2 regions of the Bounagaea algeriensis genome follow, and region 1 is predicted to be linked to the other one. Evidence: riboswitches for the same ligand, from Rfam matches in the RefSeq annotation. Region 1 holds a riboswitch; the other holds the start of a gene.
The links. A riboswitch is a leader RNA that binds a small molecule or an ion and turns the genes downstream of it on or off. The one in region 1 is predicted to bind S-adenosylmethionine.
Positions count from the first base shown of each region.

Region 2: linked by a shared signal. The riboswitch ahead of thrC (threonine synthase) and the one ahead of ACVGV2_RS17630 (methionine ABC transporter ATP-binding protein) in region 1 are both predicted to bind S-adenosylmethionine.

Region 1 is NZ_CM137102.1:3,880,523-3,895,083, forward strand. Features, by position in the region: gene ACVGV2_RS17605 (fatty acyl-AMP ligase) at 1-395, opposite strand, end outside; gene ACVGV2_RS17610 (ABC-F family ATP-binding cassette domain-containing protein) at 513-2,363, opposite strand; gene ACVGV2_RS17615 (4-(cytidine 5'-diphospho)-2-C-methyl-D-erythritol kinase) at 2,560-3,516, opposite strand; gene ACVGV2_RS17620 (MetQ/NlpA family ABC transporter substrate-binding protein) at 3,640-4,446, opposite strand; gene ACVGV2_RS17625 (methionine ABC transporter permease) at 4,604-5,287, opposite strand; gene ACVGV2_RS17630 (methionine ABC transporter ATP-binding protein) at 5,284-6,303, opposite strand; SAM riboswitch class I at 6,562-6,650, opposite strand; gene rsmA (16S rRNA (adenine(1518)-N(6)/adenine(1519)-N(6))-dimethyltransferase RsmA) at 6,782-7,636, opposite strand; gene ACVGV2_RS17640 (transglycosylase family protein) at 7,823-9,202, opposite strand; gene ACVGV2_RS17645 (transglycosylase family protein) at 10,057-10,560, opposite strand; gene ACVGV2_RS17650 (TatD family hydrolase) at 10,763-11,590, opposite strand; gene metG (methionine--tRNA ligase) at 11,710-13,500, opposite strand; gene ACVGV2_RS17660 (DUF4185 domain-containing protein) at 13,684-14,561, opposite strand, start outside.
Region 2 is NZ_CM137102.1:1,202,562-1,217,122, forward strand. Features, by position in the region: gene ACVGV2_RS05470 (helix-turn-helix transcriptional regulator) at 1-37, opposite strand, end outside; gene ACVGV2_RS05475 (FAD-binding oxidoreductase) at 211-1,458, shown strand; gene ACVGV2_RS05480 (GNAT family N-acetyltransferase) at 1,602-2,075, opposite strand; gene ACVGV2_RS05485 (nitroreductase family deazaflavin-dependent oxidoreductase) at 2,105-2,560, shown strand; gene ACVGV2_RS05490 (NUDIX hydrolase) at 2,690-3,334, shown strand; gene ACVGV2_RS05495 (cupin domain-containing protein) at 3,461-3,928, opposite strand; gene rsfS (ribosome silencing factor) at 4,168-4,569, shown strand; gene ACVGV2_RS05505 (histidine phosphatase family protein) at 4,566-5,183, shown strand; gene ACVGV2_RS05510 (DegV family protein) at 5,252-6,151, shown strand; gene ACVGV2_RS05515 (helix-hairpin-helix domain-containing protein) at 6,267-7,268, shown strand; gene ACVGV2_RS05520 (DNA internalization-related competence protein ComEC/Rec2) at 7,322-9,655, shown strand; gene thrC (threonine synthase) at 9,722-10,990, opposite strand; SAM riboswitch class I at 11,003-11,129, opposite strand; gene holA (DNA polymerase III subunit delta) at 11,231-12,214, shown strand; gene rpsT (30S ribosomal protein S20) at 12,344-12,604, opposite strand; gene ACVGV2_RS05540 (VOC family protein) at 12,947-13,336, shown strand; gene lepA (translation elongation factor 4) at 13,608-14,561, shown strand, end outside.

The DNA.
Region 1 (14,561 bases):
GTGAGCACGTCGCCGAGCTCGTCGAACGGCGGGCCGAGCAGCACCACGCGAGCACCGATCATGCGCAGCACGCGGAGCGTGTCCTCGGCCCACTGGCCCAGGTCGGTGCGCGCGGTGGGCTGGTGCAGCATGGTGACGCTGCCGCCGCTGAGCCACACCGCCTGCACGGCGCAGGCGATCAGGGCGGGGTCGGCCGCGAGCACCGCGACCGCGTCGCCGGAGCCGACGGTGCCGCGCAGCGCGGTGGCCATGCCGCGGGCGCGGTCGTGCACCTCGCCCCAGCTGCGGCGGACCGGCTCGTCCGGCTCGCCCGTGACCAGCCCGCGGGCCGTGCCGTCGCCCGCGTCCGTGTTCTCCCGCGCCGCGGCGACCAGCGTGTCCACGAACCTGCTCATGTCCGGCAGCTTACGGCCGCTGTGACGCCCTGCACAGCCCCGCGGATCACCGCGTCGGCGGATCCCGGGCGGCGCAACCGGGGTGGAACCACGCACGCAGGGCACCCCGAGGGCGTTTCACCCCAGCTGGTCGGCCAGCTCGAGCCAGCGCCCCTCGACCTCGTCCTTTCGCTCTTGCAGGTCACGCCGCTTGGACTCCAGCTCCGACAGGCGATCCGGATCGGTGGCGGCCGCGGCGAGCTCCTCGTGCAGCTGCTGCTGCTGCTTGTCGAGCTTGTCCAGCTGCCGCTCGAGGCGGCCGAGCTCCTTGCGCGCGGCGTGCGCCTCGGCACCGCCCAGCCCGCCGCCTGCCGAACCCGCGGTGCCCCCGTTCTGAGCAGCCCCGTCCTGGGCGGCCCCGTCTTGGGCGGCACTGTTCCGGCCGGCGCCGTCGCGGGCCTGCCGCCCGATGCTGTTGTCCTCCGTGAGCAGCGACTCCCGCCGCTGCAGGTACTCGTCGATGCCGCCGGGCAGGTGGGTGATCGTGCCGTCGCCGAACAACGCGTGCACGCTGTCGCAGACCCGCTCGACCAGGTAGCGGTCGTGCGAGACGACGACGAGCGTGCCAGCCCAGCCGTCCAGCAGGTCCTCGAGCTGCTGCAGCGTGTCGATGTCCAGGTCGTTGGTCGGCTCGTCGAGCACGAGCACGTTCGGCTCGTCCATGAGCAGCCGCGCCAGCTGCAGCCGCCGCCGCTCCCCGCCGGAGAGGTCCTGCACCCGGGTCCACTGCCGGCCCTTGCCGAAGCCGAACCGCTCGGCCAACTGCGAGGCGGACAGTTCGTACTTGCCGAGCCGGACGCTGGTGGCCACCTTCTCGATCGCTTCGAGCACGCGCCAATGCTCGGGCAGGTCGTGCAGTTCCTGGGTCAGGTGGGCCGGCCGCACCGTCTTGCCCTGGACGCGCCGGCCCGCGTCCGGTTCGCGCGCCCCGGCGATCAGGTCGAGCAGCGTGGTCTTGCCGGACCCGTTGACGCCGACGAGGCCGATCCGGTCGCCCGGGCCGAGCCGCCAGGTCACGTCCTGCAGCAGCGCGCGGTCGTCCAGCCGCAGGTCGACGTTCTCCAGTTCCACCACCGTCTTGCCGAGCCGCTGCTTGGCGAAGGCGACCAGTTCCACCGTGTCGCGCGGCTCGGGGACGTCGGCGATGAGCGCTTCGGCCGCCTCGACGCGGAACTTCGGTTTCGTCGTGCGGGCCTTGGCGCCGCGCTGCAACCAGGCCAGCTCCTTGCGCGCGAGGTTGCGGCGCTTCTCCTCGGCCTGCTGGGCCAGTCGGGCGCGTTCCGCGCGGGCGTAGACCCAGTCGGCGTAGCCGCCCTCGTACTGCTCGACGCGGCCGTCGACGACCTCCCACGTGCGGTTGCAGACGGTGTCCAGGAACCAGCGGTCGTGGGTGACGACGATCAGCGACATGCGCCGGTTGAGCAGGTGCTCGGCGAGCCACCGCACGCCTTCCACGTCGAGGTGGTTGGTGGGCTCGTCGAGCACGATCAGGTCGAGGTCGGCCACGAGCGCGGCGGCGAGCGCCACGCGCCGCCGCTCACCACCGGAGAGGTTGTCCACGGCGGTTTCCAACCCGAGGCGGGTGATGCCGAGGCCGCCGAGCACGGAACGGACGTTGGCGTCCGCGGCCCACTCGTGCTCGGCCGTGTAGCCCTGCGGTTTGAGGACCACGTCGCGCACCGTCGCCCCGGCGGGCAGTTCGGTGCGCTGCGTGACCACGGCCGTGCGCAGGTCGCGGGCGTGGCTGACGCGTCCCTCGTCGGGCTCTTCGAGCCGGGACAGCACTTCGAGCAGCGTCGTCTTGCCGCCGCCGTTGAGTCCCACGACCCCGATGCGGTCGCCGGAGCTCACGCCGAGCGAGACGCCGTCGAGCAGCGGGCGCACGCCGTAGCTCTTGTGCACCGCCTCCAGATTGACGATATTCACCATCGGGGGTTCAACCGCTCCATCGACTTCGCGTTCCGGTGGGCACGCCCGCGCTTCGGCGCGCGGCGCACCCCGTGACAATCCGGCCCACCTGCGGTTTCGCGCAGCGTCGCAGGCGTCCGCACGGGCCCGCCCCGGCACAACGCCACCCTGCCCGCCACAGCATCCCGCACTCGTTCCGGTCGGGTGGTGGGACGGCTCACGCGTGCACTTGCGGGGGTGTCGGCCGGTCGGTGTGCTCCTCGGTGACGATCCGCGCCCCGGGCACGGGGCCTTGCGCCACACGCACGGTGCGGCACACGCCGGCGCCGGAGAGCTCGGCGGCCACGCGGACCGCCTCGTCCCCGTCCAGGCAGAGGAAGGCGCAGCTGGGACCGGAACCGGACACGATCCCCGCGAGAGCTCCCGACTGGACCCCGGCGCGCAGCGTGCGCCGCAGGCCGGGTCGCAACGACACAGCCGCCGACTGCAGGTCGTTGCCCAGCAGCAGTGCGAGCTGCCGCGGGTCGCCCGAAGCCAGCGCCTCCAGCAGCGGTTCCACGTCGCCGACCCGGTGCGGTTTGCTCTCCGCCCGCAGCCGGTCCAGTTCGCCGTACACCTCGGGGGTGCTCATGCCCTCGTCGTCCAGGGCGATGACCCAGTGGAACGGGTGCCGCGCCAGCACGGGCACGAGCCGTTCGCCGCGGCCGGTGCCGAGCGCGGTGCCGCCGTGCAGGGCGAACGGCACGTCGCTGCCGAGCGGTGCGGCGAGGTCGGACAGTTCGTCGCGGCCCAGTTCGAGCCGCCACAGCTGGTTCAGCGCCAGCAGCGCCGCCGCCGCGTCGGCGCTGCCGCCGGCCATGCCCCCGGCGACCGGGATGCCCTTGTGCACGGACAGCCGCACGCCCGGATCGTCCGGATCCCGTCCGGCGCGTTCGGCCACGACCCGCACTGCCTGCCAGGCGAGGTTGTCCGCGTCCGCGGGCACCACGTCGGCGCCCTCCCCGTGCACCTCGATGCCGGACTGCTCGGAGGCCACCACGGTGACCTGGTCGATCAGGGAGAGCGCCTGGAAGACGGTCACCAGTTCGTGGTAGCCGTCCGGGCGCGCGTCTCCCGCGGCCAGGTGCAGGTTCACTTTCGCTGGCACGCGGACGGTGATCGGCGTCGGAACCACGGAGAGCACACTCAAAGCGTACGTGTCTTCCCCGGGGCGGGGTCGACTCGCCTGGGCACGGCGCGGCGCGGGAGGGCCGGCGACGCGCGGTGCGCACCCGGCCCGGAGTTCCCGCTCCCGCGATCACGCGGCCGGTTCGACCGCCGCGCCCCACTCGTCGTTGATGAAGTCGGCGACCTGCTGCGAGGTCAGCAGCTCGGCGAGCTTGCGCACGCGCGGGTCGTCCTGCATCCGCGGGGTGCTGACCAACCCGTTGACGTACGGGTCGTTGGCCACGTCCTCCACCGCGATCGGATCGTTCAAGTTGGCCTTGATCGCGTAGTTGCCGTTGACCACGGCCGCTCCGGCGTCCGCGGTCGAGCGCGGCAGCTGGTCGGCGGCCAGGGGCTTCAGCTCGAGGTTCTTCGGGTTCTCCGCGACGTCGCGGACACCGGCCCCCTGCCCGGCGTCCGGTTTGAGCTGGAGCACGCCCTCGGCCTGCAGCAGCTTCAGCGCGCGGGCCTGGTTCGCCGGGTCGTTCGGCAGCGTGACGGTCGCGCCCCGGCCGAGGTCCTGCAGGTCGTCGACCTTCTCCGAGTGCACGCCGAGCGGCTCGCTGTGCACGTCGGTGACCCAGGCGAACTCGCCGCCGCGCTCGCCCTCGTACTTCTCCAGGAACGGCCTGTGCTGGTAGTAGTTCGCGTCGAGCTCGCCGTGCTGCAGCGCGTCGTTCGGGCGGTTGTAATCGTCGAACTGCTCGATCTCGAACTCGAGGCCGGCGTCCTCGGCGAGCTCGTCCTCGACGAACTCGAGGATCTCGGCGTGCGGGGTGGAGCTCGCGCCGATCTTCAGCGGTGCCTGCGGGTCCTCCTGCGCCGGAGTCCGACCCCCGCCGCAGGCCGCCAGCGCGAACACGGCGGCAACCAGCAACACGGCGAAACGCGTACGCATGATCAGTCCTTTCTGGACAGAATCGGGCACGCCCGCCCGCGCGGTGTCGGACGTGCGCTGCCCTCCCCGACCGGAAGCGTCGGGGGATTGCGGAAAACAACTCACCGACCGGCGCCGCGCGGTTCGGAGCGCGCGGCGCGGCACCGGCGCCTGCGGTTCACGCGCTGGCGCTGCGGCGCCGGTCGACGATCTTGGCGACCGCGTCGGTGGTCAACTGCATGGCGAAGGCCAAGCCCCCCAGCACCACGACCGAGCTGTAGAGGATCCGGTCGTCGTAACCCTGGTAGCCGTCCTGGATCGCGGTCGCCCCCAGACCACCGCCGCCGATCACACCGGCCATGGCGGCGTAGCCGATCAGTGCCACGGCGGTGACGCCCACCGCGCCGACCAGCGCGGCCCGGGCCTCGCCGAGCAGCACCGTCCACACGATGCGCAGCCGGCTCGCCCCGGTCGTCACCGCCGCCTCCACCACGGTGAAGTTCACTTCGCGCAGCGCGTTCTGCGTCAACCGCGCGAAGAACGGTACGGCACCGATCGTCAACGGCACGATCACCGCCGTACTGCCGATCGACGTGCCGATCAGCACTCGCGTGAACGCCGCCAGCACGACCAGCAGCACCACGAACGGCACCGAGCGGACCACATCGACGATCACGCCGACGACCCTGTACAACGTCGGCCGCGGGTTCAGCCCGACCGGCGAAGTCATGTGCAGCAGCACGCCGAGCGGTAGCCCGCCGAGCACTGCCAGCAGGGTCGCTACCAGCACCATGTACAGGGTTTCGACCGTCGCCGGGCCGAGGAGTTCGAGAACCTCGGCCCAGGGGGTCACATCAGTCACGCGGCAACTCCGTCAACACTCACTGGGCTGCGACGCACGTGCGCGTCGCGCTCGACCATCCACTTCAGGGCGGACTCGGACCGTTCACCGCTGATCCCGACCCGGAACTTCGCCACCGGGGTGTCTCCCAGGCGGGTCAGTCCGCCACCGAGGATGTCCAATCCCACGTCGAACCGGCTCGAGGCCTCCGGCAGCAGCGCCCCCACCGCGGCGAACCCGACCAGCACCACCTCGGCAACGACGTCGTGCCGCCCGCCGACCGCGCCGAAGTGGTCGGCCTGGTCGGTCTCCGGCAGCAACGTCGTGCCGATCCGACTGCCCGGTTCGGTGACGAGGTCGAGCACCCTGCCGTCCTCGACCACGCTGCCCTGCTCGAGCACGGCGACGTCATCGGCGACGCGGCGCACCACCGCCATGTCGTGGGTGACCACGAGCACGGTGACGCCCAGTTCGGACCGGACGCGGTCGAGCACGGTCAGCACCGAGTCGGTCGTGCCCGGGTCCAATGCGGACGTCGGCTCGTCAGCCAGCAGCACCGACGGCTTCGCCGCCAGCGCGCGGGCGATCGCGACCCGCTGCCGCTGCCCGCCGGAGAGCTGGTCCGGGTAGACCGAGGCCTTGTCCGACAGGCCCACGAGGTCGAGCAGTTCGGCGACGCGGCTGCGCCGCTGCGACGCGTCCACCTTGGCCGCCTCCAGCGGCAGGGCGACGTTGCCGGCCGCGGTCCGCTGCCGCAGCAGCGAATCCCCTTGCGGCACAACGCCGATCTGCCGACGAGCGGCGCGCAGGTCGCGTCCCTGCAACGCCAGCAGGTCGGTCCCGTCGATGCGGATGGCGCCGCTTTCGGGGCGTTCCAGCAGCGCGAGGCACCGAGCGAGCGTGGACTTGCCCGCGCCGCTGGAGCCCACCACGCCGCAGATGCTGCCCGCAGGCACCTCGAGCGACACGTTGTCCAGGGCACGCACGGTCTCCCCGTTGTGCGGGAAGGTCTTCGTCAGGTTCTCAACGGTGATCACGATCGGCTCCAGATCAGCTCGCACCGGCCCCGGGCACACGGGTGCCCGGGACTGGAGTGGGAAGGAGGACGGCTGGGGGATCACATCCCAGTTGGACAAGCGGTCGTGGTGCGCCGTCCGTGATCGATGACGCGCCGTTGCGTCAGCAGCCTCCGGGAGGGGACGCAACGCTGCGAACGGTCCACAGCGTCGAGCCCGACGAGCAGGGACCCGCCGGTCGAACCGGCCCAGCTGGCAGGAAGGAAAATGGACACCACAACTCCATCGGTCCCGGCGTTAGCACCTGCCCGTGCGGGTGGTTGCTGCGGCGTCGTCGAGCCAGGTCTCTCGGCCGCTCAGGATGGGTTCTTCGCGATTTCCCGAATAGTAGACCCTACTGGCACGCCCGGGCGCAAGCTGTTATGGCCCACGTAACGGAATCGGATCAGGGCTTGCGCTGCTGCGCGTTCGAGTGCTCACGGTGCGCGCACGGACGGCTTCAGCCGCGGAGGCACTCCACCACGCGCGCGAAATCCCCCACGCGCAGCCGCTCCCCGCGAGCGGCCGGGTCGATGCCCGCCGCCCGCAGCAACTCCTCGGCGCGCCCGGCCGAACCGGCCCACGACGACAGGGCCGCGCGCAGCGTTTTCCGACGCTGCGCGAATGCCTGGTCGACCAGGCGGAAGACCTCCTCGCGCGGCGCCTGCGACGGCGGATCGACGCGTTCGAACGCCACCAGCCCGGAACCCACGTTCGGCATCGGCCAGAACACGCCGCGCGGAACCGAACCGGCGCGCCGCACCTCGGCGAACCACGCGGCTTTCACGCTCGGCACGCCGTAGTCGCGCCCGCCCGGGCTGGCGGCGAGCCGTTCGGCGACCTCGGCCTGCACCATCACCAGCCCGGTGCGCACGCTCGGCAGTTCCGCGAGCAGGTGCAGCACCACCGGCACGGCCACGTTGTACGGGAGGTTCGCCACCAGCGCGGTCGGCTCCTCCGGGAAGTCCGCGGCGCGCACGCGCAACGCGTCCGCCTGCACGGTGCGCAGGCGGTCGCTCGCCGCCGGTGCGTGCTCGGCGACCGTGCGCGGCAGCCGCTGCGCCAGCACCGCGTCGACCTCGACCACCGTGACCGCGCGGACCTCCTCCAGCAGTCCCAGGGTGAGCGACCCCAGACCCGGCCCCACTTCGAGCACCACGTCCTCTGCGCCCACGTCGGCGGCGGAGACGATGCGCCGCACCGTGTTGGCATCGTGCACGAAGTTCTGCCCGAGCTTCTTGGTCGGACGGATCCCGAGCTCGGCGGCCAGCCGGCGCACGTCGGCCGGGCCGAGCAGCGTCACCTGCTGGTCCACTCGCACCAATGTACCGGGCGGGGCGGAGGCGATCGGACGTGTCCGCGCCCCGCCGGGGCCGGGAAACCTCCGCCCGGACCGCCCGTCAGCCCGAAGCCGCGACCTTTCCGGATCGAGGCCGCGCTCGCGGGCCGAAAGCAGCGCCGCCGCGCCGGTGCGGGACCGGCGCGGCGGCGCGAACGCGGGTCAGCCCAGGCCGAGCTGGCTCGAGCAGGACGGCCAGGCGCCGTAGCCGCCGCGCGAATCCCGCACCTTCTCGGCGACGGAGATCTGCTGCTCGCGGCTGGCCTGGTGCGGGTACTCGGCGTACTGGTCACCGCCGTAGGAGCTCCAGGTGGACTTGTCGAACTGCAACCCGCCGTAGTAGCCGTTGCCGGTGTCGGCCTGCCAGTTGCCGCCGGCCTCGCACTGCACGAGCTTGTCCCACACGCCGCTGTTCGGCGGTTCCTTGCCGCCGACGCGGACCACGCGGGGCTGGGGCTGCTGGACGACCTTCTCCTTGATGGTCTCCCGGCCGACCTCGTCACCGTTGCGCTCGGTCACGCGGGTGACCAGGATCTTCTCGCCGGCCTTGCCCGGGTTCTCGACCTGCTCCTCGCCCTTGAGCATGGAGTCGTCGACGATCTCCTTCACCGGCGGCTCGACCGGCTGGCGCACGTTGATCACCGAGCTGCTGGTGCGGTCGATGCGCACCTCGGTGCCATCGGTGATCTTCTGCTCGCCGCCGGGCGTGATTTCGTCCTGCGGCCCCAGGTCGAAGTTCTGCTCGCGGACCAGGTCCTCGACGGTCACCGCGTGCGTGCTGACCGGACGCGGCTCGCCGGAACCGTCGACGACCGTGATGTCCTTGCTGGTCTGCACGTTGACGTTCATGCCGTCGCGCGGAACGGCCCGGTTCAGGTCGGCGGAGACCTGCGCGTCCTGCGGGGACACGCCCATCTGCCGCAGCGCCTGGCCGACGGTGACCGAGCGGACCCATTCCTCGCGCTGCTCACCGTCCACGGTCACCTTCATCAGGCGGCCGCGGTCGAGCGTGATGGTGTCGCCGTGGTTGACCTCGGCCTGCGGGGACGGGCTCAGCGCGTCGTGCGGCCCGACGTTGATGCCCTCCTCCTCGAGGACCTCGCCGACCGTCGAGTCGTAGGTGTTGACGGACAGCTCCTTGCCGTCCACGTCGAGCGTCACGGACTTGTCCATCGCCGCGGCGGCACCGCCGCCACCGGTCAGCGACAGCACGACCGCGGCCACCGCGCCCTTGACGAAGCGCCGCTTCCAGGTGGTGAGCGCTTGTTCGCCCTCCTCCTGGTCGGTTTCCGGCTGCGCCTGCGGCTGCGCCCGGGTCCGCGCGGGCTCGTCCGGGATCACCGGCAGCGGCACCGCGGGCAGCACCGTGGTTTCGGCGTTGATCAGCCGGATGATCTCGTCCACGTCGACGTCGGCCGTGGCCAGCAGGTCGTCGGCGTCCGGGCCGAGGGCCTCGTAGACGTCCTGCGGGGTGATGTCCAGGGTGCCCGGCGGGATGCTCGGGTAATCATCGGACGGGAAGTCGCGGAGCGCGCGCTCCATCGTGTCCGGGAAGCTCCCGATCGCGGGGATGTCCTGCGTGGACAGCACCGAGTCCGGGGTTGCCGAGTCCGGGGTTTCGGCGGTGCGCGGGCGATCCAGCACGCCCACGGCGCCGTGCCGCGCCGCGGGCCGGGACTGCGCCTCGCTCGGGTCGATCCAGGTCCGCTCCGCGCTGCGCGGCGCCTGCCACGCGGCGGTGTCCCCGATCGTTCCCGCCAACCGGCTGGTCTGCCACTGGTCGGCACCATCGGCGCCGCGACCGTGCCGGCCGCCGCGCGGAATCGTGTTCATCGGTATCCCGGGTGCCGTCCGGTCGGCACCACTGCGCGCGGGATTGCCGGGGTCGTCGCTATCGTTCACCGGGTCGCTACCTCCCGAAGGCGCAAAAGCCGTGCTCGCAGGACACGACGGGCTGCGCTCACCCCGATGAGGTGCACGCCGCCACTCCTGCCCCGATCCGACACGGCCTTTCGTGCTTCGCTGTGTACTCGACTCCCCTAGCCGAGCGCCGTTCCAGCCAATCCGATGGATCGACTCCCCGACGTGCACCGGCGGCGACTAGCGGATACCCGTCCCACGGCAGGTGTTGACGTGGGTTATGGCGCCGAGACTCTAGCGTGATCTCCACTGCCGAACCAAGGCACCAACATCGCGATGTGACTCGTATTACCCAACTTCGCCGCCTCGATCGTCACGCGCGGTGACATTTCGCCCGGAAAGTGCTCGCGATCGCCACCCGTTCGGCGGTATCCCTGATGCCGGGCGGGCGATGCGCGCGCGGACGCGCCACGAACATCCAACGCGAACGAAATTCGCTGGTAACGACCGCGGAATACGTCGCGAACGCCGTCACGTCATCGCGGCAGCCCCAACTTCCGGGAGCAGGCGGGCCACGCCCCGTAGCCGCCGCGGTCGGCGCGAACCGCTTCACCGACTGAAATCTGCTGCTCCCGCGTCGCGTTGTGGGCGTATCCGGCGAAACGGTCACCGTTGTAGGCGCGCCACGTGCTCGCGTCGAACTGCAGCCCGCCGTAGTAGCCGTTGCCGGTGTTGGCCTGCCAGTTGCCGCCGGCCTCGCACTCGGCGAGCCGGTCCCACACGGCGCTGCGCTGCTCCGCAGCCCTCTCGGCGGCAGCGGTCCCCCCGGCGGCGCCGGGGTTCGCCTGCGCGCCCAGCGCCGGGCCGACCGCACCGGCGCAGAGCGCGAACACCGCCGCCAGCGCGGTGCGCCCGGACGCGCGCACCGCGCGGCCGCGGGACTCGGGGAAAGCAGGGTTCTGCGAGGCGGTGTTCTGCGAGGCGGTGTTCCGGGAGGCGGTGTTCCGGGAGGGACCGGCCGCATCGCCGTCGTTGCGCATGTCCGTCCTGACTCTCGCGGGGTCCGGGCAGAGGCCGCGGCAACCACGGCCCGCCGCGCTCAGCACGAGCAGCGGGGGCGGTGTCCGCTTCGGGCTCCTCATCCGGCTTCCACTTCGGACGGTACGAAGTGCGCAGTCACCCGCAAGCCGGACGGTGAAACCGCGCTCTTAGCACGGCACGCGGCGAGGTCAGCAACAGGGGTCAGGACACGGGATCGAGCGAAAACGTCCGCTCGGCAGTGCGCGTGGTCGCCACTGTGAGTTCCTCCAGCGGCTGAGCGCGCAGTTCGGCGAGGTCCCGAAGGGTGTAATTCACGCAGTACGGCTCGTTCGGACGCCCGCGGTAGGGATGCGGCGCCAGGAACGGCGCGTCGGTCTCCACCAGCATCTGCTCCGCCGGCGCGATCTCCGCCGCCGCGCGCACCCCCTTGGCGTTGCGGAACGTCGCCGTGCCCGCGAACGACAGCACGTAGCCCGCGTCCAGGCACCGCCGGGCGACCTCGGCATCACCCGAAAAGCAGTGGAACACCACGGTTTCCGGAGCGCCTTCGTCGTCGAGGATGCGCAGGATGTCCTCGTGCGCCTCGCGGTCGTGGATCATCAGCGGCTTGCCGCAGCGCTTGGCGAGGTCGATGTGCCAGCGGAAGGCGTCCTGCTGCGCACCGGGCGAGGCGTAGTCCCAGTAGTAGTCCAGCCCCGTCTCCCCGACCGCGACGACCCGCGGGTGCTCGACGAGCTCGGTGAGCACCGCGCGGTCTTGCGCATCGAACTTCTCGGTGCGCGTCGGGTGCAGCGCGACGGCGGCGACGACGCGCTCGTCCCACTCGGCCGCGCGCACCGTCCACTGTGCCGACTCGATGTCGTCGGCGACCGTCACCAGCCGGCCCACGCCGGCCCGCTCGGCGCGGTCGGCCGCCGCGCGCACCCCCTCCGGCGTCGTCGCGCCGATGGCGTCCAGGTGGGTGTGCGCGTCCACCGCCGCCGCCGGTAACGACTCGGGCACCGGCGGCAGCTCCCGCTTGCTGCTCATCGTCCCTCCACATCAGCGGTGGTGCGCGAACACCACCGTCCACGCGCGACGGAGGCACCACCGCCGGTCCACGACCGGGCGGGGTGCCTCCGCGAACGCGTCGATCACTCCGCCGAGCGTCACTCGGGGATCGGCGCCCACTCCGGCCCGGTCTCGGCCAGCTGCGGGTCGACCTTGCCGAACAGGGGCTTCGGCTTGCTCAGCGGGCGCCCCACCGGCACTTCCTGCGGCTGCCAACTCGCCTGCTCGGCCGCGTACTCGCCCATGATCACCGGGTACTGCGAGCCGTCAGCGGAGTCGGATACCTCGTGCAGCTCCGGCTGGGCCGACCACACGCCGGTCCCGCCGAGCAGTTCGTGCACCTTCTGCGCCGAGTGCGGCAGGAACGGCGTCAGCAGCGCGTTCGCGTCCGCAACCACCTGCAACGCGGTGTGCAGCACCGAGTCGCGGCGGTCCGGGTCGTCGCCGAGCTTCCACGGCTCCTGGTCGGACAGGTACTTGTTCGCCGCGCTGACCACGCGCATCGCCTCCTGCGCGGCGTTCTTGAACCGCGAGCCGCGCAGGTTCGCGCCCACGGCGTCGAAGGCCTCGCGGGACTGCCGGCGCAGCTGCTCGTCCTCCTCGCGCGGAGCGTTCGGCGCGGGCACGCCGCCGTTGTTCTTCGCCGCCAGCGAGATCGCCCGGTTGACCAGGTTGCCCCACTCGTTGGCCAGCTCGAAGTTCGTCCGGCGGACGAACTCGTCCCAGGTGAAGTCGGTGTCCTGGTTCTCGGGGCCGGCCACGGAGATGAAGTACCGCAGCGCGTCCGGCCCGAACTCGCGGAGGAAGTCGCGCACGTAGATGACCGTTCCCCGCGAAGTGGAGAACTTCGAGCCGCTCATCGTGAGGAACTCGCTGGAGACGATCTCGTCCGGCAGCTTCAGCTCGCCGTACGGGCCGGTCTGGCCGCCCTTGTCGCCCTGGCCGTTGTGGCCCATGAGCAGCGCCGGCCAGATCTGGGCGTGGAAGGTGATGTTGTCCTTGCCCATGAAGTAGTAGGCCTGCGCGGACGGGTCGGTCCACCACGGCTGCCACGCATCGGGCTGGCCGATGCGCTGGGCCCACTCGACGCTGGCGGAGAAGTAGCCGATCACCGCGTCGAACCAGACGTACAGCCGCTTCATCGACTGCTCCCGCCAGCCCTCCAGCGGAATCGGCACGCCCCAGTCGAGATCGCGGCTGATCGCCCGGGGGCGCATGTCCTCGACGAGGTTGCGCACGAACCGCAGCACGTTCGGCCGCCAGTCGGTGCGCGTGGACAGCCACTTGCCGAGCGACTCGGTGAACGCGGGCAGATCCAGGAACAGGTGCTCGGTCTCCTGGAACGCGGGGCGCTCGCCGTTGATCCGCGACACCGGGTTGATCAGGTCGGCCGCGTCGAGCTGGTTGCCGCAGTTGTCGCACTGGTCGCCGCGCGCGCCGTCGGACCCGCACAGCGGGCAGGTGCCCTCGATGTAGCGGTCCGGCAGCGTCCGGCCGGTCGAGGGGCTGATCGCCCCGGTGGTCGTCTTCGGCTGGATGTAACCGTTGCGGTACATCGCCTTGAAGATCTCCTGCACGACGGCGTAGTGGTTGCTCGTCGTGGTGCGGGTGAACAGGTCGTAGGACAGCCCCAGGCCCTGCAGGTCCTCGGTGATGACGCGGTTGTACTTGTCGGCGACCTCCCGCGGGCTCAGGCCCTCCTTCTCGGCCTGCACCAGGATCGGCGTCCCGTGCTCGTCCGTGCCGGACACCATGAGCACCCGATTGCCCGCCATTCGCTGGTACCGCGTGAACACGTCCGACGGCACACCGAAACCCGAAATGTGGCCGATGTGCCGCGGACCATTGGCATAGGGCCACGCCACGGCAGTCAACACGGAGGCACTCATGTTTCCAGCCTACGGCGCACCGCCGGAACCACTCGAACCGCCCGTCCCGCGCCACCGGGGCACCCGCGGGGGACGGCGGAGAACATTTCTCGAGAAACGTCGGCGACGTTTCTCGAGAAATGTTCCTCACGTCACTCGAGCGAGGGTGACGCGCGGCGGCTCCGCTGCCCGTCGAGAGGCCTCTCAGCCGACCAGGTCGGCGCGGAACAGGTCCACGTTGTACGGGCCCCACTGGGTGAGCGTGAAGTACAGCACCGGGCGGTCCCGCGGCGAGGGGTACTGGAAGCCGCCGTACAGCGCCGGGTAGTCCAACCCGGCCACCGCGACCTCGCCAGCGCTCCACGGCCCCGTCAGCTCCGGCGCGCTGCGCACCACGATCGCCGCGCGGTGCTCGTCCAGGTGCGTGGCCAACCACAGCCCCAGGTAGGCGTGGAACCCGACCGAGACCTCCCCGACCGGCGCGGGCAGCAGCGCCGCCGCGGCGTACGGGTCCGCACCCCAACCATCGCCGGTCCAGTACCGGTAGGCGCGCGCCTGCAGCAGCTCCTCCGCCGGCACCGCGGCCAGGTGCGCTGCGCCGAACCGCCCGCTGGGCGTGCCGAGCAGGTAGAGCCAACCGTCCACGACTCCGGCGAAACCGACCATCTGGAACGGGTGCCCGCCCTGGTCCCGGCGACGCAGCCGGGCGAGCGTCCGCTGCTTGCGGTTCGGCCACACGGCCGTGCGCGACTTCGTCCACGTCCAACCGCCGTCCGCGGAGAAGGCCAGACCGCTGTAGTTCGTGTGCCACACGCCGGGCACGCCCCAGCGCCGGACCGACATGTAGTGCAGGTACGTCCGACCGTCGACGGAGATGCCGGAGGTCGGGATGACCGTCGCCTCGCGCGCCTCCCCGTCCGGTGCCAGCACCTGCTCGGCAACGCCGTCCCCGCGGGGCAGCATCCAGTCCAGCCGCAACCCCGCCTCCGAGTCGCCCGCCTCCGGGTCGGTGGTGCTGCTGTGGGCGAGCACGTTGCAGCGCCAGTCGGCCGTGCGCGGCCCCGCCCCGTAACCGCCCCAGC
Region 2 (14,561 bases), 1.8 Mb from region 1:
CACCCACGCACACCAGATTGCCACTCCTTGAGGACATTCCCTGACCGGAAGAGTTTCTAGCGTGGCGGCATGACTGGAACAACACAGGATCAAGAGAGCACGGCCAGTCAGCTGGCCAGTCGTGTCCACGGCTCGGTACTCACCGCGGGAAGCGACGGATACGACCAGGACAGCACCGGGTTCCAGCTGCTCGAGCCGCACCAGCCCGCGATGGTGGTCGAGGCCGCCGACGAGCAGGACGTGCGCACGGTGGTCGAGTTCGCTACCACCCGTGGCATGCCGGTGGCGGTGCAGGCGACCGGTCACGGACGCAGCAGCGCCATGCACGGCGGCGTGCTGATCAGCACACGCCGCATGTGCGGCGTCGACGTGGACCCGCAGGCCGAGACCGCCTGGGTCGAGGCCGGTGCCAGCTGGCAACACGTGATCGACGCCGCGACTGTGCACGGGTTGGCGCCGCTGTCCGGCAGCTTGCCGGGCGTGGGCGCGGTGTCCTACACGCTCGGCGGCGGGGTCGGGCTGCTGGCGCGGCGGTATGGCTTCGCTGCTGACCACGTGCACCGCCTGGAAGTGGCAACCCCCGATGGTCGCCTTCGCCGAGTGACCGCCACCGACGAGCCGCACCTGTTCTGGGCACTGCGTGGCGGCGGCGGGAACTTCGGCGTCGTCACCGGCATGGAGATAGCCCTGATGCCAGTCGCCCGACTCTATGGTGGCTGCCTGTTCGTCGACCTCGCGCAGGTTCCCAACGTGTTGCACGCCTGGCGGGAGTGGACCGACTCAGTCCCCGACGAGATGACCTCGGCCGTGTCGGTGATCCCGTTCCCGGACCTGCCCATGGTCCCCGAGCCGATGCGTGGTCGCCATGTCGCACAACTACAGATCAGCTACGCCGGCCCGGCCGAACAGGGGCAACAGCTCGTCGAGCCGCTCCGAGCGCTCGGACCGCTGCTGCAGGACACCCTGCGTGAGTTGTCCTACTCCGAATCCGGAGCCGTATTCGACGAACCCGACCAACCCAGTGGCTACCGCGGAACCAGCCTCTTGCTCGACGACCTCGACCCGCAGGAGCTGAGCACATTGGTCCACCAGGTCGGCCCGTCAGCCTCCAGTAGCTGTGTGGTCGGGCTTCGTCATCTCGGCGGCGCACTCGCCCGACCCCCGCAGACACCGAACGCCCTCGGTCACCGCGACGCCAGCTACTCCCTGGGGCTGCTGTCGCTGACAGAAACCAGCGAAACGGGCAGCGTCACCGCACTACACGATCAGCTTCTCGCGGAGTTCGCTCCACACGCTCTCGGGCGGTCACTCAACTTCACCTTCGGTCCCCTCGATCATCAGCGAGTGCGCACCGCCTTCGAACCCGCCGACTACCAGCGACTCGCCCAGCTCAAGGCCGAGCACGACCCGCACGGACTACTACAGGCCAACCACCCGATCCCGCCCGCCACCGACTGAGCTGAGCTGCCGCCGGCTGGCTCATGCGTGCAGTCGAGTAGCGGCCCCTGGACCGCCGCCCGGTGCTGCCCGTGCGGCTTCAGGGGGTCGGCCCGCTACAACTCCGGTGCAGATGAGCGCGAGCAAGCCCCACCAACGCAGCGTTACAACTCGAGTTCGTAGCAGAGCATCTGCGTCTCCGGCCTGCCCGGTTTCTCCAGGTTGGTGAACCCGAAGCTCTCGTACAGCCCGCGCGCCGCGGTGTCGCTGGCGGAGGTGCCCAGCTCCACCGTCGTGGCTCCGCGTTCGCGGGCGATCTCCAGCGCGGTCTGCACCAGCTTCCGGCCGTGGCCCCGCTCGCGGCGGTCGGGCACCACGTACAGCTCCTCCAGGTAGCACACCGGGGTGCCGGTGAGCAGGTACTCGCGGAACCGCAGCTGGGCCACGCCGGCGTGCGGCGGGTCGGCCAGCACGAACAGGCTGAGTCCGCCCGCGATGTGCGCGCGAACGCGGGGAGCGAGCGCCGCGGCTCCCGGCGTGTACTCGTCGAACTCGGTTTGGAAGCGGTCGAGCAGGCCGGCGACCTCGTCTGCATCGGCGGCCGTGGCGATGCGGCTGCGCTCCGTCGGCGGCGTCATCGGACAACCGTATCCTAAGGTCCGTGGTCATGGATCTGATGAAGCTGGCGGACCGGTCCTGGCCCGTCCTCGACAAGATCACGGGGCTGCACATCGCCGCCTACCGGGCCACGAACGGCAAGATCGGGCATTCCGCACCCGGGCTCCCGACGATGCTGCTGCTCCAGCACGTCGGCGCCAGGTCGGGAACCCGGCGCACCACGCCGCTGCTCTACACCCGCGACGGCGAGAACCTCGTCCTCGTCGCGTCCAAGGGCGGCTACAGCAAGCACCCGGCCTGGTACCACAACCTGCGGGCGCACCCGGACACGACCGTGCAACTCAAGGCCGAGATCCTGCCGGTGCATGCGCACGTCGCCACCCCAGAAGAGCGGCGTCGACTCTGGCCGCACGTCGTGGGAACCTACTCGCAGTACGAGCGCTACCAACAGCGCACCGCCCGGGAGATCCCGCTGGTCGTCCTCGAACCACGTCGAACCACCTGACCCGCACGGTCGGGTCCGGCCGAATGCCCAGCGGAGGTCAAATGCCCAGCGGAGGTCAAATGCCCAGCGAACCCGGGCCTGTCGCGAATCCGGCGACGACACGATCAGCGGGACGGTGGTGACGAGGCCATGGCGACGCCCTCCGACGACGCGGCCGAGCAGATCCGGCAGCACGCTCTCACGCTGCTCGCCGTCGCGCAGAACGGCCTCACCTACGGCGGCGACCCTTACGACCGGGAGCGGTACGAGCAGGTGCGGCGCTGCGCCGAAGAACTCATGGGACTCGTCAGCGACGGCGACATCGGACAGCTGCACCGGATCGTCGCGCTCGATTCCGGCTACATGACCCCGAAAGTCGACGTTCGAGGCGGCATCTTCGACGAGAGCGGGAGGATCCTGCTGGTGCGGGAACGTTCCGACGACCGTTGGACCCTGCCCGGCGGCTGGTGCGACGTGCTGGAATCCCCCTCCGAGGCGGTCGCGAAGGAGGTGGCGGAAGAAGCCGGTGTCGCCGTCGACGTCGACAAGCTGGTCGCCGCGCTCGACCGTGAGAAGCAGGGCCACCGCCCGCATTTCGCCCACCACGTCCACAAGCTGTTCTTCCTGTGCCGCGAACGCGGACGAGTCGCGCAGGATTCGATCGAAACTTCGGCCGTGGACCGGTTCTCCCTCGACGCGCTCCCGCCGCTGTCGCACTCGCGAGTGCTCGAACCGCAGCTGCACCTGCTGCACGCCCACTGGCAGGACCCGGCGCTGCCCGCGGAGTTCGACTGAGGTCGTGCTGCGCGTGACCTGGCGGCGCTACCGACGTTCGGCTCTGGCCGGCGGGGAAGTGCGTCCGACGGGTGTCCGAACTGGACGCTCGTGGGGCGCACGGCGATCGAGGGCGGCGTTTCCACGTCACTCCCCGTCGAGCGGGTGCAGCGCGGGTAGGTTCACCACGATCGCCTCCTGCGTCGTCCGCGAGATGACGACCACGGCCTCCTCGTCCGGATCGGGGTTCTCCTCGCGGTGCGGCACGAACGGCGGTACGTAGATGTAGTCGCCCGGTTCGGTGTCGAGCGCGACTTCCTCATCGCCGTCGTGGTGGACGAAGCGGGGGTGTCCGGTCACGACGTAGATCGAGGTTTCCGACTCGCCGTGGTGGTGGTTCGACGAGGCCGTCGCCGGTGCCACGTGCGTCTGCCCCGTCCAGAGGTGCTCGGATCCCACCGTTTTGCCGCTGATCGCCTCGATCCGGCGCATCCCGGCCGACTGCGCGGTCTCGGCCGACAGCTCGGCGCTGCGCACGCGGTGCACCCGGGTGCGGTCGGGGCGCGCGGAACCCTGGCCGGCGCCGGGGAAGTCCGGGTGGAAACCGTCTGCCATCGCATGCCTCGCAGTGATCGAACGTGTCGCGGGTGATCCCGTCGCGCGTGGCGCGGCCGGACTCCCGCGCGGGTACGACCGGTGTCACGGAGCGGTCGGTGCACATCGACCGTAGCGGTGCGGACGCCGCGCGGACAGCCAGGTCTCGATCGGGTCCGGCCGCTACGCCGAGCGCCGCCCCGACGGCGCGCCCGCACGGGCTACCCTGGAGGGTTGGGTACCCCGTCGAAAGGAGTCACGTGGCAGCGACCGAACAGTCCCGCGAGCTCGCCAGGGTGGCCGCGCAGGCCGCCGCGGACAAGAAGGCCGTCGACGTCGTCGTCTTGGACGTGTCCGAGCAGCTGATCATCACCGACTGCTTCATCATCGCCTCCGCATCCAACGAGCGGCAGGTCGGCGCGATCGTCGACGCGGTCGAGGAGAAGATGCGCGCCGCGGGCACCAAGCCGGTGCGCCGCGAAGGCGAGCGGGAGGGCCGGTGGGTCCTGCTCGACTTCACCGATGTCGTGGTGCACATCCAGCACAGCGAGGAGCGCGCCTTCTACGAGTTGGAACGCCTGTGGAAGGACTGCCCGCGGGTGGCGCTCGAAGGGGTCGTGACCGCGGCGGACAACGGCGAGACCGGGGACGTTGAGGCGTGAGCCTGGAACGCCTCGTGCTGTGGCGGCATGGTGAGACCGAGCACAACCGCGCCGGCAGGCTGCAGGGACATCTGGACAGCGAGCTCACCGAAACCGGAGTTGAGCAGGCCAAACGCGCGGCCACCGTGGTGGCCGAGTACTCCCCGGACGTCGTCGTCAGCTCGGATCTGCGCAGGGCGCAGGTCACCGCTGCCGTGCTGACCGAGGTTTCCGGGCTCGAGGTGAGCCTCGACCGGCGGCTCCGTGAAACCGACATCGGACAGTGGCAGGGCCTCAGCGGCGCCGAGGTGGAGCACCACTGGCCGGGGGCGATGCTGACCTGGCGCACCGATCCGCGGTGGGCGCCGCCCGGCGGGGAGGCGCGCGTGCGCGTCGCCGAGCGCGCCGCCCAGGTGGTGCAGGAACTGGACCGGGCCTATTCGGGCACGGCGCTGCTGTGCGCGCACGGCGGAGTGATCGGTGCGCTGACGTCGCAGCTGCTGGAGCTGCCGGTGCACCTGTGGCCCGGGCTCGGCGGCGTCGCCAACTGCCACTGGGCCGTGCTCGTGCGGATCGCTCGTCAGGACCGCCGGTGGCGGCTGGCTGCGTACAACACGGGTGTGCTGCCGCAGTGACCACACGAGTGGGTGACATGGGCTGTGCCGAGTGACATGCGCTGTGCTGATCGACGCGGGGTGAACGCGTGACGGTCGCGGTGGTCACCGATTCGACGGCGTACCTGCCTGCGGAGTCCGCGTCCCGCTTCGGCATCGGTGTGGTTCCGCTGCACGTTTCCGTCGCCGGGGCCGATCCGCTCGCCGAGTCGGCGGTGGCGCCGGCGGAGCTGGCCCGCGCCATGGGCAAGCACCAGCGGGTGACCACTTCCGGGGCCGCTCCGGACGAGCTGGCGGCGGCCTACGCGGCGGCGTTGGACAGCGGGGCGGACGCGGTGGTGGCGGTGCACCTGTCCCGCCACCTCTCCGGCACGTGGGACGCGGCGCGCGTGGCCGCCGAGCGTGTCGGCACGGACCGCGTGCGCGTGGTCGACTCGGCTTCGGCGGCGATGGGCGTGGGGTTTCCCGCGCTGGCGGCCGCGGAGCAGGCGGCGCGCGGTGCCACCGCGGACGAGGTGGAGCGGGCCGCGTCGCGGGCGAGCGCGCGGACCGAGACGCTGTTCACAGTGCCCACGTTGGAGCACCTGCGGCGCGGTGGGCGCATCGGCGCGGCGGCCGCGGTGTTCGGCACGGCGCTGTCCATCAAACCCGTGCTGCACGTCGAGTCCGGGCGGATCGCCCCGCTGGAGAAGGTGCGCACGATGTCGCGGGCGGTGACTCACCTCGTGGAGCGGGCCGAGCGGGCCGCGCGCAGCGGTGACGCGTCCGTGCGGGTGGCGGTGCACCACTTGGCCGCCCCGGAGCGGGCAGCGGGACTGGCGGAGCGCTTGCGGGCGGCGCTCCCGGTGGCCGACTGCGTGGTGACCGAGGTCGGGGCGGTGATCGGCGCGCACATCGGTCCGGGTGCCCTGGGGGTCGTCGTGTGGTCTCCGGAGACCGGTCCCGCGGACGATCTTGCTCCCGCGGAAGGCGGACCCCGGAACGGCTGAGCTACATCGCCCGGGCGGGCAAGTACCGGGGCGAGTTGTCCACAAGGGGCCGAGTTCTCCACAGATTCGGATTTCGGAGCAGCGAAAGCCCTTGGCAGCGCTCTATGTTCGTCGCATGGACGACTTCCGGCTGTTCCGGGCGCACCGTACCGAACCGGTTCCGCAGGCGCGGCTGCGGGCGCTCGGCCGTGCTCCCCAGCAGGACCCCGTCGCGTGGTCCGCTCCGAGCTCCGCGGCCGAATCCGGCGCGGAGCCTGTCGGGACGGGCGCGGTCGGCGCGGGAAGCGCCGTGCTGCCGCGGGACTCCGCACCGGAGCTGCGGGCGCGCTACGAACCGCGGCCCGCGCCGGACTCGCTCGACGAACCGCCATCAGGGGCGGGAACCGTCGGGAGCGGACTCGCGGTGGAGGGAGGAACCGCCTCCGGCGGCGGCATGCTCCCGAGCGGGAAGGAGGCTTCCGCGCCGCGCGGCCGACTGCACGAGCGGCTGCACCGGTGGGTGCCGGAAACACTGCTCACCGCGCGCTTCGATCCCGGACGCGGCGGCGTGCTCGTGCTCGCGGGGCTCACGCTGGTCAGCCTCGTCGTGGCAGCAACCGTGCTGTGGCGGCAGCAGGCCGCCGGGGAGCAGCGCTCCCCGGCGGCGGCCCCACCGCTTCCGCCGGCGGCGAGCGCTCCTTCTGCCACCGCGGAGACACCGGAGGAACTCGTTGTCAGCGTCGTCGGACGCGTGCATGAACCCGGCCTGGTCACCATCGAGTCCGGCGACCGGGTCGCCGATGCGCTGGCCGAAGCGGGCGGGGCGCTGCCGGACACCGACGTCACCGCCCTCAACCTCGCCCGCCGGCTGGACGACGGCGAGCAGCTCCACGTCGGCATCCCCGAACCGGAACCTCCACCGGGCGGGAACTCCGCGGAGGAGGATTCGGCGGTGAACCTGAACAGCGCGGACGAGGAGGCTCTGCAACAGCTGCCCGGCGTGGGGGAAGTCACCGCGCAGCAGATCGTGCGCTGGCGGAGTGAGCACGGCGAGTTCCGCTCGGTCGACCAGCTGCAGGACATCGACGGCATCGGGGAGAAGACCGTGCAGCGGCTGCGGGAGCTGGCCGAGGTGTGAGTTCCGCGGTACGCGCGGCCGATGCCGGAACGGACACCGGAAGCGCTCCGGGGATCGGCGAGGTCCTCGACCTGCGGCTGGTTCCCGCGGCGTGCGGAGTGTGGGCGGTGACCCTGCTGGGGTTGTACGGCGGCTGGTCGCCGGCGGCGGTGGCGACCGGATGCGCTGCGGCCGCGCTCGCCGTCGCGTGGCGAGGGCGCGGACGTCCGGGCGCCCGGGCGGTGCTCGCCGCCGCGCTGCTGGTGGTGGCCGCCGGCACGTCGATCAGCGTGCGTGCCCACGCGGTGGAGCACCACCCGCTGCAGGATTCCCTCGGCTCGGCCGCGTCGCTGCACGTCACCCTCACCGATGCTCCCCGTGCGCTGCGCGGCGACTCCTACGGCAACCACCGCGAAGGGGAGCGCGCGCTGGTGCCGGCCCGGCTGCGGGCGGCGGAAGTGGACGGGCGGCTGCGGGAGATGCGGGGGCGGGTCGTGCTGCTCGTCCCCACCGCGGAGTGGGAGCATCTCGTCGCGGGGCAGGAGGCCGCGCTGCGCGGTGATCTCCTCCCGCCGCGGTCCGGGGAGCTCACCGTGGCCGCCGTGAGCACGTACTCCGCACCGCGCACCACCGGAGACGTCCCGGTGGTGCAGCGGGTGGCCGAACACCTGCGGCAGGGCTTGCGGGACACCGCGGCGGAGGTGCTCGGGCCCGCAGCGGCGGGACTGCTGCCGGGGCTGGTGATCGGCGACGTCGGCGGGCTGCCAGCGGAGGTGGAGCAGGACTTCGAAACCGCGGGCCTGACGCATCTCGTTGCCGTGTCCGGCGCGAACGTCGCCATCGTCTGCGGTGCGGTGCTGCTGCTGGCCCGGCTGGTCGGCTGCGGACCGGTGGTGTGCGCGGGTGTCGCCGCGCTGGCGCTGTGCGGCTTCGTGGTGCTGTGCGGGCCCGAACCGAGCGTGTTGCGGGCCGCCGCGATGGGCGCGATCACGTTGCTCGCGCTGGCGCTCGGACGGGAACGCTCCACCCTGCCGGTGCTCGCGGCGAGCGTGCTGGGCCTGGTGCTGCTCGCTCCGAACCTCGCCGGCGAAGTCGGGTTCGCCCTGTCGGTGGCGGCCACGGCCGCGCTGGTGGTGCTCGCGCCTGCCTGGTCGGCCCGGCTGCACGAGCGCGGTGTTCCGGTGGGCCTGGCCGAGATGCTCACCGTTCCGGCGGCGGCCCAGCTGGCCACGGCTCCGCTCATCGCGGCCGTGTCCGGCGGGATCAGCCTCATCGGGGTGCTCGCCAACCTGCTGGCCGGGCCTGCGGTCCCTCCGGCCACCGTGCTCGGCGTGCTCGCCACGATCACCGCACCGGGCGTGCAGCAGGTGGCCGAGCTGTGCGTGCTGCTGGCCACTCCGGCCCTCGGCTGGATCATCGGAGTGGCCGAGCACGCGGCGGACGTCCCCGGGGCGTTGCTGCCGTGGCCGGACGGGATCTTCGGCGGGTTCCTGCTCGCCGGAACTGCACTGCTGGTGCTGCTCGCACTGCGCTTCCGGCGGTTCCGGCGGGTCGTCCTCGTCGCCGCCGTGCTCGCCGCCTGCCTCGTCCCGGTGCGGAGCGTGGTGTCGCCGTGGCCGCCTGGCGGGTGGAGCGCCGTCGTGTGCGACGTCGGCCAGGGCGACGCAACCGTGTTGGCCACCGGTCGGCCCGGGGAGGTGGTGCTCGTGGACACCGGACCCGATGCCGAGGCGGTGACCGGCTGCCTGCGGCGCCTCGGCGTGGACCGCGTGGCGCTGCTCGTGCTCAGCCACCTGCACGCCGATCACGTGGGCGGGGTGGACGGGGTGCTCGCGGAACTGCCCGTCGGTGGCGTGGCCGTCGGCCCGCACCGCGAACCGGCCTGGGCGATGCGGGAGGTGGCCGAGCACGCGCGCCGCAACGGCACGCCCGTGCTCAGCGCCGAGACGGGACGTTCGCTGCGATGGCCGGCGTTGACCCTCGACGTGCTCGGCCCCACCGGTTCGCTCACCCGGGCGTCCGGGGAGGAAGCCGCCAACGACGCCTCCGTCGTGCTCCGCGCACGCACCCCGGCGGGCAGCGTGCTGCTGACCGGGGACGTGGAGGTCCGCGGTCAGCAGCAGTTGCTGTGGTCGGGCACGGACCTGAGCGCCGATGTGCTCAAAGTGCCGCACCACGGCTCGCGGACGAGCCTGCCGGGATTCGTCGCGGCGGTCGATCCGCGGGTGGCGCTCATCAGCGTCGGCGCGGACAACGACTACGGGCACCCGCACGGGCGTCTGCTGGGCATGCTCGCGAGCGTGCCGGAGGTGCTGCGCACCGACGAGGACGGTGACATCGCCGTGCTGGCCGGCCGGCGCGGCCCGAGCACCGCGGCGGCCGAGGACGCACTGCTCCCGGCGTGGTGAGCAGCGATGGTGCGGCCGCGATGCCCCGGCCGGCGCCGCGTCCACGAGACCGCCGGCGGCGCGCCGTCACAGCCCGAGGGCCTGATCCACCGCCTCGGTGTTCGGCGCCACGGTCGCCTTCGGCCCCACGTGCTCGGTGACCGCGTCCATGGTCTTCAGCCCGTCACCGGTGATGAGCAGCACCGTCTCCTGGTCCGGGTCGAGCTGGCCGTTCTCGAACATCTTCTTGGCGTTGGCGACGGTCACCCCGCCCGCGGTTTCGGCGAAGATGCCCTCGGTCCGCGCGAGCAGGCGGATGCCCTCGACGACTTCCTCGTCGGTGACGTCCTCGATCGCCCCACCGGTCTTGCGCACCGTGTCCAGGACGTACGGGCCGTCCGCCGGGGCGCCGATGGCCAGCGAGCGGGCGATCGTCTCCGGCCGCTGCGGCTGCACCACGTCGGTGCCTTCCTTGAACGCGGTGGCCACGGGCGAGCACCCGGCGGCCTGCGCGCCGAAGATGCGCACCGGGCTCGGCTCGACCAGGCCGACCTCGCCGAGCTCGTTGAAGCCCTTGTGCACCTTCGTCAGCTGCGAGCCCGAGGCGATCGGTACCACGATCTGCTCCGGCAGCCGCCAGCCCAGCTGCTCGGCGACTTCGAAGGCCAGGGTCTTGGAGCCTTCCGAGTAGTACGGCCGCACGTTGACGTTGACGAACGCCCAGTCCTCGTGCTCACCGGCCAGTTCGGTGGCCAGGCGGTTCACGTCGTCGTAGTTGCCGTCCACGGCCAGCAGCGAGCCGTCGTAGACCGCGGTCATCATGATCTTGGCCTGTTCCAGGGTCTTCGGAACGAGCACGACCGAGTCCCAGCCGGCGCGGGAGGCCGCGGAGGCGACCGCGTTCGCGAGGTTGCCGGTGGACGGGCAGGCGAGCACCTTGAACCCGAATTCGCGGGCGGCGGCCAGCGCGACCGCGACCACGCGGTCCTTGAACGAGTGCGTCGGGTTGCCGGTGTCGTCCTTGATCCAGATCTGCTTCACGCCCAGGGCCTTCGCCAGGTTGTCGGCGCGAAGCAGCCTCGTACAGCCGGGTTCGGTGTTCGCGATCCGGTCCACGGTGGACGGGACCGGCAGGAGTTTCTTGTAGCGCCAGATCGACCGCGGTCCGGACTCGATCTCCGCACGCGTGATGCGCCCGAAATCGTAGGCGACTTCGAGCGGGGAGAAGTCCTCGAGGCTGACGAACTCCGGCGCCAGCGGTTGGCGATGCCCTTCTTCCTTGGACACGAGCTCGGTGGCCTGTCCGAGGTCGAGGGCGGAGCGCGAGGGGGTCTGTGCCTGGGCAGCGGCGGTCATTGCGAGGTCCTTTCCTCATCTCTCCCGCGGGCGGGTCGGAGTTGGCACCTTTGTCGTCGGCGGCCCCCGCGGTACAGGAAAGCCGACACCGGTTGCCGGGGCTTCGTCGGGCCGGTCCCTCTGCCCCTCTGGATGAGCTAGCTATCCGGTTATGGCGGACACGCTAGTGGACCGTCCCGGCATCTCGCCAGGAGCGTCCACGGTGCGGAAGATCACCGGGGGCGTGCGACGATGTCGCACATGACCTCGCCGAGCACGGTCGTCTCCCCGCTGCACCTCGTGGTGGGCGAGGAGGAGCTCCTGGTTGAGCGCGCGGTGCGCGCGGCGGTCGCCGCGGCGCGCGCGGCCGATCCGGAGGCGGAACTGCGCCGGGCGAAGGTGACCGAACTCACCACCGGTGAGCTCGACGAGATGCTCAGCCCCTCGCTGTTCGCCGACGGGCGCATCCTCGCCGTGGAGGACTGCCAGGACGCCGGCAAGGAGATCGCCGAAGCGCTGCTCACCCACGCCCGCGAACCGGCCGACGGCGTGGTGCTGGTGATCGTGCACAGCGGTGGTGGCCGCGCCAAGCAGGCCAAGGATCTGCCCAACCAGCTGAAGAAGCTCGGCGCCCAGGTCGCCGAATGCCCCCGCATCACCAAACCGGCCGACCGGGAGGCGTTCGTCCGCGACGAGGTCCGCCGGGTCGGCGGCAAGATCGACACCGACGGGGTGCGCGCGCTCGTCGAAGCCGTGGGATCGGAGCTGCGCGAGCTGTCCAACGCAGCCACCCAGCTGGTTTCGGACACCGGCGGCACGGTCGACGCCGAGGCCGTGCGCCGCTACCACCAGGGGCGTGCCGAGGTGACCGGGTTCGTCGTCGCGGAGAAGGCCGTCACCGGCGACCGCGGCGGCGCGATCGAGGCGCTGCGCTGGGCGCTGCACCTCGGCGTGCCGCACGTGCTCATCGCCGACGCGCTCGCCGACGCGGTGCGCACGATCGGCAAGGTCGCCTCCGCGGGCAAGGGCGGCGACCCGTTCCGGCTGGCCGGCGAGCTGGGCATGCCGCCGTGGAAGGTGAAGAAGGCCCTGGCGCAGTCGCGCGGTTGGAACAGCACCGGGATCACCGACGCGCTCGGCGTCGTCGCGGCGCTCAACGCCGACGTCAAGGGCAACGCCGCGGACGCGAACTACGCCCTGGAGCGGGCCGTGCTCGACGTGGTCGCCCTGCGCGGCCGGCGCTGAGCAGCTGAGCCCGGCGAACCCGCCGGGGCGGCACGCGAAAAGCCGCCCGCCGCCGTGCACCGCACGGCGAGGGGCGGCTTTCCCGGTGCTGGTGGACCGGAATTCAGCTCCGGAAAACAGCTCCGCGAGTCAGATCTTGTTGAGCTGCCGGGCCATCGAGGACTTCTTGTTGGCGGCCTGGTTCTTGTGCAGCACGCCCTTGGAAACAGCGCGGTCCAGCGCACTTCCGGCGGCGCGCTGCAGTTCGACGGCGCGGTCCTTCTCGCCGGCGGCAGCGGCCTCCCGGAACTTGCGGATGGCCGTTTTCACGTGGGACTTCACCGACTGGTTGCGGCGGCGGTTCTGCTCGTTGGTGCGAATCCGCTTGAGCTGGGACTTGATGTTGGCCACTGGTACGCCTTCCTCGTCGCTCGACTGTTCGCGCCGCGCTGTGTACGGCACCGCTCCGGCGCGCTCGCCGGCGCTGCGGCCGGTCAGTGCGCGGAGTGCGGAGCGGTTTCCTCCCTGCGGAACGCCGCACGGCGCAAGCGGCCACGGTAGCAAGGCTGACCTGCGACATCGGTGGGCGGGTGATGCTCCGGTCCGCGCGGCGGCCGTCCGCTGTCGTGCGGCCGGTTGTGCCCGGGGCCGCCCGGCGGCCGGTGCCACGATCGTGCTGGCCGGAGTGGCGTGCTGGCCGGAGTGGTGCTGCTCGGCATCGCGTAGCGGTGACCTGCGCGGTAGAAACGCGGCATGGAGATTCTCAGCAGCCGCATGCTCCTGCGACCGCTCGACCCGGACCGCTCCGTGGCCTTCTACCGCGACGTGCTCGGGCTCGCGATCGCCCGCGAGTTCCCGGGCGGGACGGTGTTCTTCCTCGGGCAGGGTTACCTCGAGGTCTCCGGCCAGGGCTCGCAACCACCGAGCCAGGACCGGTCGCTGTGGCTGCAGGTGCGGGACCTCGCCGCGGAGATGAACCGGCTGCGCGGGCAGGTGGACGTGCTGGTCGAGGCCGAGCGCAAACCCTGGGGCCTGGACGAGGCGTGGATCGCCGATCCCGACGGGTTGCCGATCGTGCTCGTCGAGATCCCCGGTGATCACCCGCTGCGCGTGGACGTGCGGAACCCGCCGAGCGGAGACTGAGCGCGCGCGGTTGGCGCCAGCGTCCGCCGCGGAATCCGATTGCCGGATCGCGGCTCCGGCGGGCCCGACGCGCTCGCCCCGGGTGGCAGTGCCGCGGCCCGGTGGTGACCCTGGCCGCGCGCAGCGCCCTGCGAGCTCGTCTTCCCTGCTCAGCAACACTGTCGCTGTGCAGGGTCGGGGAGCTCGCGCGCTTTCCGGAGTTGGGCTCCGGAGGCGGCCCCCGGCATGGGACGATGGGGACAACCCAGTATCGACACGCGAGGAACCACGAGTGAGCAGCTTCGCAGACACGACGTTCACGAGTCCGGAGCGCATCCGGAACTTCTGCATCATCGCGCACATCGACCACGGCAAGTCCACGCTGGCCGACCGGATGCTGCAGCTGACCGGAGTGTTGGAGGAGCGCGCCTACCGGGACCAGTACCTGGACCGGATGGACCTCGAACGGGAACGCGGCATCACCATCAAGGCGCAGAACGTGCGCCTGCCGTGGACCGTGGACGGCCGCGACCACGTGCTGCACCTGATCGACACCCCGGGCCACGTGGACTTCAGCTACGAGGTGAGCCGCTCGCTGGCCGCCTGCGAAGGCGCGATCCTGCTGGTCGACGCGTCCCAGGGCATCGAGGCGCAGACGCTGGCGAACCTGTACCTCGCGATGGAGCACGACCTCGAGATCGTGCCGGTGCTGAACAAGATCGACCTGCCCGCCGCCGAACCGGAGAAGTACGCCAACGAGCTGGCGCACATCATCGGCTGCGATCCGGGCGACGTGCTGCGCGTGTCGGCCAAGACCGGCGACGGCGTGGACTCGGTGCTCGACGCGGTGGTCAACCGGATGCCGGCGCCGGAGGGCGAGGCCGATGCCCCGCCGCGCGCGATGATCTTCGACTCGGTCTACGACACCTACCGCGGCGTGGTGACCTACATCCGCGTCGTCGACGGCAAGATCACGCCGCGGCAGCGCATCCGCATGATGTACACCGGCGCGAACCACGAACTGCTGGAGGTCGGCATCATCTCGCCGGATCCGAAGACCAGCGAGGGTCTCGGTGTCGGCGAGGTCGGCTACTTGATCACCGGGGTGAAGGACGTCCGCCAGTCCAAGGTCGGCGACACGGTCACCGCGGTGAAGGACGGTGCCGCGGAGCCGCTGCCCGGCTACCGCGAGCCACTGCCGATGGTCTACTCGGGGCTGTACCCGATGGACGGTTCGGACTACCCG